Regions from separate parts of the Serratia fonticola genome, predicted to be linked through region 2. Evidence: predicted binding sites of a transcription regulator. Region 2 holds the regulator's gene; each other region holds the start of a gene.
What was found. Region 2 encodes PurR, which represses purine synthesis genes. Its sites were predicted from a motif close to CANGCAAACGTTTGCNTG; they were not measured.

Region 1 (2,204 bases), 2.3 Mb from region 2:
TTTACAACCCGAAGGCCTTCTTCACACACGCGGCATGGCTGCATCAGGCTTGCGCCCATTGTGCAATATTCCCCACTGCTGCCTCCCGTAGGAGTCTGGACCGTGTCTCAGTTCCAGTGTGGCTGGTCATCCTCTCAGACCAGCTAGGGATCGTCGCCTAGGTGAGCCATTACCTCACCTACTAGCTAATCCCATCTGGGCACATCCGATGGTGTGAGGCCCGAAGGTCCCCCACTTTGGTCCGAAGACGTTATGCGGTATTAGCTACCGTTTCCAGTAGTTATCCCCCTCCATCGGGCAGTTTCCCAGACATTACTCACCCGTCCGCCGCTCGTCACCCAGGAGCAAGCTCCTTGTGCTACCGCTCGACTTGCATGTGTTAGGCCTGCCGCCAGCGTTCAATCTGAGCCATGATCAAACTCTTCAATTAAAAGCTTGATTTGCTTCAACTCGTGAAGCGATGCTCGAAAATTAACTTTCGTAATAATTCATTCGCATGAATTACTGCTTGGTCACTCTTCAAGACTTGATATTTTTTTGCTACCGAAGTAGCTGGATATCGTCTTGTGAGTGCCCACACAGATTGTCTGATAAATTGTTAAAGAGCAGTGAGTTACGCGCTTTCGCTTGCTAACTCGAGGTGGCGTATATTACGCTTTCCTCTTTCAGAGTCAACCTTAATTTCAGGTTTTTTCTCTGCGACCCCCGGAGACTCTGTGAAGTTGTTCACATGTTCCGTGTCGATGGAGGCGCATTATAGGGAGTTCCACGCAGGCCGCAACAGGTATTTTCAACAAAAATCACCGTTTGCTGCATTCCACAGCAAAACCCGCCCTTATACCCGGTTATGCACTAACTTATCCACAGAACGCATTTGGTCGGAAAATTTACGAGCGCCACGCAAACGTTTTCGCTACAATTCCCCGCGACGAAACAATCCCCGTTTTTATCGGGGCGCTACCTGAATCTGTTCCTGTCCTTCTCTATATAGGAAGAAATCCCCTCTATATAAGAAGCAACAAGGTGGAGATCCACGTAACGCTCTTTTATTGCGACTCAAAGCCAAGGGATAAAACCATGCAACAACCTCGTCCAATCCGCCGGGCCCTGCTCAGCGTGTCCGACAAAGCCGGAATCGTTGAATTCGCCGAAGCCCTCTCCCAGAGAGGCGTCGAATTACTCTCCACCGGTGGCACTGCCCGCCTGCTGGCCGATGCCGGTCTGCCTGTTACCGAAGTTTCCGACTACACCGGCTTCCCGGAGATGATGGACGGACGAGTCAAAACCCTGCACCCGAAAGTGCACGGTGGCATTCTGGGCCGTCGCGGCCAGGACGATGCCATCATGGAACAACATGCGATCCAACCGATCGATATGGTAGTGGTAAACCTGTATCCCTTCGCGCAGACCGTCGCTCGCCCAGATTGCTCGCTGGAAGACGCCGTAGAGAATATCGATATCGGTGGCCCAACCATGGTGCGCTCGGCCGCCAAGAACCATAAAGACGTGGCCATCGTGGTCAAGAGCAGTGACTACGCCGCAGTGATCACCGAGATGGATAACAACAACGGTTCACTGTTGTACCCAACCCGTTTCGACCTGGCGATCAAAGCGTTTGAGCATACCGCCGCCTATGACAGCATGATCGCCAACTACTTTGGTACCCTGGTGCCGCCTTATCACGGTGAAACCGAGCAGCCTTCTGGCCGCTTCCCACGTACGCTGAACCTGAACTACATCAAGAAGCAGGATATGCGTTACGGTGAAAACAGCCACCAGCAAGCCGCCTTCTATATAGAAGAGAATGTGCAGGAGGCCTCCGTGGCCACCGCCGACCAGCTACAGGGTAAAGCACTTTCCTACAACAACATCGCCGATACCGATGCGGCGCTGGAATGTGTGAAAGAATTTGCCGAACCGGCCTGCGTGATCGTCAAGCATGCCAACCCTTGTGGCGTTGCTATCGGTGAGAACCTGTTTGCTGCCTATGAGCGCGCCTACCAAACCGATCCAACCTCGGCCTTTGGCGGCATTATTGCCTTCAACCGTGAACTGGATGCCAAAACGGCACAGGCGATCATCAGCCGTCAGTTTGTTGAAGTCATCATCGCGCCAAGCATCAGTGAAGAAGCCCGCACTCTGCTGGCAGCGAAACAGAACGTACGCGTGCTGGCCTGTGGCCAATGGCAACAGCGCATCGCCGG
Region 2 (2,204 bases):
AATTCACCGATGCCGCCGTGAAAAACTTCGGCGCGGGCTGGACTTGGCTGGTGAAAAAAGCGGACGGTAGTCTGGCGATCGTCAGCACCTCAAATGCGGCAACCCCGCTGACCGGCGCAGACGTTCCGTTATTGACCGTTGACGTGTGGGAGCATGCTTACTACATCGACTACCGCAATGCGCGGCCAAAGTACCTGGAAAACTTCTGGGCGTTGGTGAACTGGGCGTTCGTGGCAGAAAACCTGGCTTAACGGCGGGTGACTAGCTAATAATAAGGCGCGGCATCAAGCTGCGCCTTTGTTTTTCTGCTGCGGATCAGTTCAATGCGGCAATAAAACTGAAAGCAATAATCATTGCCAAGGCACCCACGGTGGTGAGTAATGACATCTTCAAATCGGTATCCATATACAACTCCCTCTCAGATTGGCTTTTCAAGAGCATAAGCCACACAGTTTATACGTCAAATCATTTTCCCACAGTTCGTGATTAAAATCTTGTTATGCTTTCCCCGCTGATAATTACCGATTAGCTCTTCCACTTTTCTTCAATATGCGACAAAATCCGCAGTTCACAACTGCGTACCGATAAACTGCCCCTCCCTGTTCAAGCGATTTACGACTTCAGCACTAAAAACTCAGTTTTCGCTTATCTGGGAAAGGATCTACGTAGGCAAACGATTAACATCATACTTACATGCTGTAACATGTGGGTTTAGGAGTCATTTTTTACATGGCAACGATTAAAGATGTGGCCAAACGCGCTGGCGTTTCTACCACTACCGTATCGCACGTTATCAATAAAACGCGTTTCGTCGCCGAAGATACCAAAACGGCCGTTTGGGCCGCCATCAAAGAGCTGCACTATTCACCCAGCGCCGTCGCCCGCAGCCTCAAGGTCAATCACACCAAATCGATCGGTTTGCTCGCCACCTCGAGCGAGGCCCCCTATTTTGCCGAAGTGATCGAAGCGGTAGAAAACAGCTGCTACAGCAAAGGCTATACCCTGATCTTGTGTAACTCGCACAATAATCTGGATAAACAGCAAGCCTATCTAGCGATGCTGGCGCAAAAGCGCGTCGATGGCCTGCTGGTGATGTGCTCAGAATATCCAGATCAGCTACTGGGCATGCTGGAAGATTACCGTAATATTCCCATGGTAGTGATGGATTGGGGTACCGCACGCGGAGACTTCACCGATACCATTATCGACAATGCCTTCGAGGGCGGTTACCTGGCAGGCCGCTACCTGATCGAACGTGGCCACCGGGACATCGGTGCAATTCCTGGTCAACTGGCGCGTAATACCGGTGGAGGTCGCCACCAGGGCTTTCTGAAAGCCATGAAGGAAGCCAACATCGAAGTGCGCGAAGAATGGATCGTGCAGGGGGATTTCGAGCCTGAATCTGGCTACAAAGCCATGCATCAGATCCTGTCGCAAAAGCATCGTCCAACCGCCGTTTTCTGTGGCGGCGATATTATGGCCATGGGGGCGATCTGTGCCGCCGATGAGCTGGGGTTGCGTGTACCGCAGGATATCTCGGTTATTGGCTACGACAACGTGCGTAATGCCCGCTACTTCACCCCGGCGCTGACCACCATTCACCAGCCGAAAGAGCGACTGGGCGAAATGGCCTTTACCATGCTGTTGGATCGCATCATCAGCAAGCGTGAAGAATCGCAGGTGATTGAAGTGCATCCAAAACTCATCGAGCGCCGCTCAGTCGCCGATGGTCCTTTTGTCGATTACCGCCGCTAAATACTGTGCCTTAACCCCATATTTCTCCGTAGGGGCGCCGCATGCTGCGCCCGATTCCCCCCCGGGTCCTCTTCACTGAGCCATTCCTGATTGAGCGTTTCGCTATCGCCCAGATAGTCCAGCAGCCAGGCCATGGCCGGAGACTGGGCGTTTTGCTGCCAGGTCAGGCAGCAAGCGCTGGGCGGGAAAGGCTCATGCAGTGTCAACACCACCAGTTCGCCACTTTGCACCAACGGCAATACGCGATGTGCAGGCACCATGCCCACACACAGCCCGGCACGCAAACAATCTACCGCCGAAACCCAGTCCGGCACGGTCAGCCGCCGCTGGTTGTCCAGCGACCAGGTCACCCGCTTGGGTAAATTGCGCGAAGTATCTTCCAACAGCAACGAGGGATAGGGCCGTAGCTGATCGTCGCGCAGCTTTCCTTGCAAGGCGGCGAGCGGATG
Region 3 (2,204 bases), 2.7 Mb from region 2:
GTCAGGCCGGTTTTACCTCCCGCCGCCGTACCCGCGGCAGATTCGATATAAACCGCGGCAGGTGCAGCCCCAACCAGCCCGGAGAAGATGCTGCTCAGGGAATCAGAAGTCAGCGCTTTGCCACCGTTAATGATCTGGCCATCTTTATCCAGCAGATTGGCCTGCCCGGCAACCGCACGGATGGTGCCCGTGGCGTCGAACACCGCAGTCATTACCAATGCCAACACGCTTGGCAATACCACCGGTTGTAACGCCCCCATGATATCCAGGCTGAAGATCAGCGATTTACCATCCGGCCCCGCCAGGCTAGGCATGGCGAACAACCCTTGGTACTTCACCGCCGGGTCGAAAATCAGGCCGATAACCGAAATGGCAATAATGACCAGCAAGATGCCGCCAGGTACACGCAGTTTTTCCAGGCCGAAGATCACCGCCAACCCGATTAACGTCATCACCACCGGAAACGAGGTAAATGCTCCCAGCGCTACCGGCAAGCCATCCAGCGGATTTTTCACCACCAGGCCGACACCGTTAGCCGCGATCAGCAGCAGGAACAGGCCGATACCAATACCGGTGCCGTGCGCCACTCCCATTGGCAGGTTACGCAGGATCCAGGAACGGATACCGGTAATCGAGATAATGGTAAACAGGATCCCCATCAGGAATACGGCGCCCAACGCCACGGGAATGCTGATCTGCTGACCCAGCACCAGACTAAAGGCGGTGAACGCCGTCAGTGAAATGGCACAACCAATCGCCATCGGCAGGTTGGCCCACAAGCCCATCAGCAACGACCCCAAACCGGCAACCAGGCAGGTGGCAACGAATACCGCAGTCGGTGGGAAACCGGCTTTACCCAGCATGCTGGGAACCACGATCACCGAGTAGACCATCGCCAGGAAGGTGGTTAACCCTGCCACCACTTCCTGACGCACGTTGGTACCCCGTGCTGTAAGTTTAAAATACGCATCAAGCCCGCCTTTAGGTGTCTCGGCGTTATTTGCTTGAGAATTCGACATGTTGCTGTCCCCTGTTTTTCATTGCTGCCAGCCTGGATGAAATGGCTTGTTATCCCACTGATGCATGGTCATTACGAAACCGTTTCCGTCACGTTCGCTTCCTTACCCTTCAGGAACGCGGCAACAGACGCCGTGTAAAAGGCAAACGTTTAACTCTCATCGCATGCAGCGGGTGATTTATGGTGGTCTTATCCCCAAAAATCCCAAACGCTACTGGGAGGGATTTTCAAGGCAAACGATTATCTAGCCTTCTATGCCGTCTGATCAACTAAAGATCGCGACAATTTATGCGAAAGTGCATTGGCAACGCTCATTGTTGAAGATGTGAGGTTTATCACATTACGACTTGATAGAGGGGAGTTCGCCCCGACAGCTTGGGGCGGAAAAGATTATTGCGATTGCATCGCCTGCTCATCCATGTACATCAACTCCCAGATATGACCATCCAAATCCTGGAAGCCATGGCCATACATAGTGCCGTAATCCTGTGGCTGATTATAAGTATTGCCACCGGCAGCAATGGCTTTGCGTACCAACGCATCTACCGCAGCACGGCTGGGTTGCGACAGGCAAATCAGCACTTCCGTCGCTTTGTTGGCATCGCTGATGGGATTGGGGGTAAACAGTAGGAATTTCTCGTGAGTCAGCAACATCACGTAAATACTCTCACTCACGACCATGCAGGCGGCAGTGTCATCGGTAAACTGCGGGTTGAAGATAAACCCCAGTTGGCGGAAGAACTCGATAGAAGCGGGCAAATTGCTGACGGGCAGGTTAACAAAAATTTGCGTAGCCATGGGCTACCTCCTATGAAAGTGACCCTATCGAGTATAGTTCAAGCCTTCAACCCAGCACGCTAAACGGCCCCCCCTGTTCCAGAGCCCGCTGATACGCAGGACGCGCGTGAATGCGTTGCAGATAGTCTTGCAGTTTCGGGCACCCCTCTAGCCCGCCTCGCCCGGCTAACGCCTCCACCGGGAAACTCATCTGGATATCCGCAGCGCTGAATTCATTGCCTACAAACCAGGTGCTTTTATTCAGATGTTGCTCCAGATAATCGCGATGCGTCGCAATCTGCTTATCCAGATACTCTTTCTGTACCCCTTTACCGATCGCCCCGGCAACCGGGCGTATCACCCATGGGATTGGCGGGTGTCCTAAACGGCTAAACACCAGTTTCATTAC
Region 4 (2,204 bases), 720 kb from region 2:
GATGGCGCTCACTAGCACCGCAGGGCGTTGATCGCGGGTGGTTTCATAGAAACGTTGTTCGATAGAGGCTTGCTCATCGCCATCTTCGACTTCCACATTCAGTGGCTGGCGTTGCACACGGGCGCTAATGCGCTCGATGCCCGCCGGATAGGTGGCAGAAAATAGCAAGGTCTGGCGCTGCGGCGGCGTATAGCTGATCACATCATCGATATCATCGGCAAAGCCCATATCCAACATGCGGTCGGCCTCATCTAGCACCAGCACGGTCATCTCGTCCAGCACCAAAGTTTTCTTGCGCAGATGCTCCTGCACCCGGCCCGGCGTACCCACCACAATGTGCGGTGCATGCACCAGGGAGTCAAGCTGTGGCCCCACCGGCTGGCCACCGCACAGGGTCAGTATCTTGATGTTCTGGGTAAAGCGGGCCAGGCGACGCAGCTCTTTGCTCACTTGGTCGGCCAGCTCACGCGTCGGGCACAGAATAAGCGCCTGGGTTGCCACTTTGGCAACGTTGATTTTATCCAGCAGGCCGATGCCAAATGCCGCCGTTTTACCGCTACCGGTTTTCGCTTTGGCACGTACGTCCTGCCCGTTCAGGATGGCAGGCAGCGCTGCGGCCTGTACCGGCGTCATTTCGGCATACCCCAGTTCGTTGAGGTTGGCCAACTGTTCAGCTGGCAGCGGCAGGGAAGAAAAAGAAACTGTGCTCACGGCAATAACTCTTATATAGCAAGTGGAAAGGCGGCGCTGCGCTTGGCTGGCACCGGATCAGGCGCAGATGATAACAGAGTTGGTGGGGTTTCCGGATTTCGGCGTTAAAAAAAGCGGTTAATAGGCACTGCTGGTCGTACGCAATCGTTTTCGTATATACTGCGCACTCAGTGTCAGACCCGTGAATTCATTCAGATCCAGGTATCAGACTATGTTAACTATTGGAACCGCCCTGCGTCCTGCCGCCACCCGCGTTATGCTACTCGGCTCAGGCGAGCTGGGCAAAGAAGTGGCCATCGAATGCCAGCGTTTAGGCTTGGAAGTCATTGCCGTTGACCGTTACGCCGATGCCCCAGCCATGCATGTGGCACACCGCAGCCACGTCATCAATATGCTGGATGGTGCGGCGCTCAAAGCGTTGATCGAACAGGAACGCCCCGATTTTATCGTGCCGGAAATAGAGGCTATCGCCACCAGCATGCTGGTTGAGTTGGAGCAACAGGGCCATAACGTCGTCCCCTGCGCCGAAGCCACACGTCTGACCATGAACCGCGAAGGTATTCGCCGTCTGGCCGCTGAAACGCTGGAGCTGCCAACCTCCAGCTACCGCTTTGCCGATAACGAGCAAAGCTTCTGCCAAGCGGTGGCCGAAATTGGTTACCCGTGCATCGTCAAGCCGGTGATGAGCTCATCCGGCAAAGGGCAAAGCCTGATCCGTGAAGAGCAGCAACTGGGCGCCGCCTGGGATTACGCACAGCTTGGTGGGCGCGCTGGTGGAGGCCGGGTCATTGTTGAAGGGCTGGTCAAATTTGATTTCGAGATCACTCTGCTGACCATCAACGCCGTCGATGGCGTACATTTCTGTGAGCCTATCGGCCACCGTCAGGAAGATGGGGATTACCGCGAGTCCTGGCAGCCGCAGCGGATGTCAGAGCTGGCATTAAGCCGTGCTCAGGCGATCGCCGCAAAGGTGGTTAATGCACTGGGTGGATTTGGTCTGTTCGGCGTGGAGCTGTTCGTCTGCGGCGATGAAGTGATTTTCAGCGAGGTCTCCCCACGCCCGCATGACACCGGCATGGTCACGCTGATTTCGCAGGATCTGTCCGAGTTTGCGCTGCACGTGCGCGCTTTCCTTGGGCTACCGATTAACGCGATACGCCAGTTCGGGCCGGCCGCCTCTGCGGTGATCCTGCCGGAGCTAAGCAGCGACAACGTGCGTTTCAGTGGGTTGGAGACGGCACTAAGTGGCTATAATCAGGTGCGGTTATTCGGTAAACCAAACATTGAGGGCAAACGCCGGATGGGCGTTGCACTGGCCGTTGCGCCAGAAGTAGAGCAAGCGGTAGAGCTGGCCAAACAGGCCGCTGCTGCGGTGACGGTGCAAGGGTAAACCGGTTGGGGGTTCGGGATGCCGACCCCCGCTAACGTCAGTAGTTTTCGTCGTCTTCGCTATCTTCGTCCAGATACTCGGTCGGTTCTTCCTGCTGCTGTTC

Region 1: a site for PurR is predicted at 898-915, ahead of purH (bifunctional phosphoribosylaminoimidazolecarboxamide formyltransferase/IMP cyclohydrolase). Genes of this name have one in related genera too.
Region 3: a site for PurR is predicted at 1,158-1,175, ahead of WN53_RS05315 (NCS2 family permease). Genes of this name have one in related genera too.
Region 4: a site for PurR is predicted at 849-866, ahead of purT (formate-dependent phosphoribosylglycinamide formyltransferase). Genes of this name have one in related genera too.

The regions. Positions count from the first base shown of each region.
Region 1 is NZ_CP011254.1:2,251,230-2,253,433, reverse strand. Features, by position in the region: rRNA gene WN53_RS10000 (16S ribosomal RNA) at 1-430, opposite strand, end outside; gene purH (bifunctional phosphoribosylaminoimidazolecarboxamide formyltransferase/IMP cyclohydrolase) at 1,078-2,204, shown strand, end outside.
Region 2 is NZ_CP011254.1:4,550,639-4,552,842, reverse strand. Features, by position in the region: gene sodB (superoxide dismutase [Fe]) at 1-251, shown strand, start outside; gene cydH (cytochrome bd-I oxidase subunit CydH) at 316-405, opposite strand; gene purR (HTH-type transcriptional repressor PurR) at 730-1,755, shown strand; gene punR (DNA-binding transcriptional activator PunR) at 1,752-2,204, opposite strand, start outside.
Region 3 is NZ_CP011254.1:1,213,167-1,215,370, forward strand. Features, by position in the region: gene WN53_RS05315 (NCS2 family permease) at 1-1,019, opposite strand, end outside; gene WN53_RS05320 (VOC family protein) at 1,409-1,816, opposite strand; gene WN53_RS05325 (glutathione S-transferase family protein) at 1,863-2,204, opposite strand, start outside.
Region 4 is NZ_CP011254.1:5,265,689-5,267,892, forward strand. Features, by position in the region: gene dbpA (ATP-dependent RNA helicase DbpA) at 1-711, opposite strand, end outside; gene purT (formate-dependent phosphoribosylglycinamide formyltransferase) at 923-2,101, shown strand; gene WN53_RS23370 (YoaH family protein) at 2,139-2,204, opposite strand, start outside.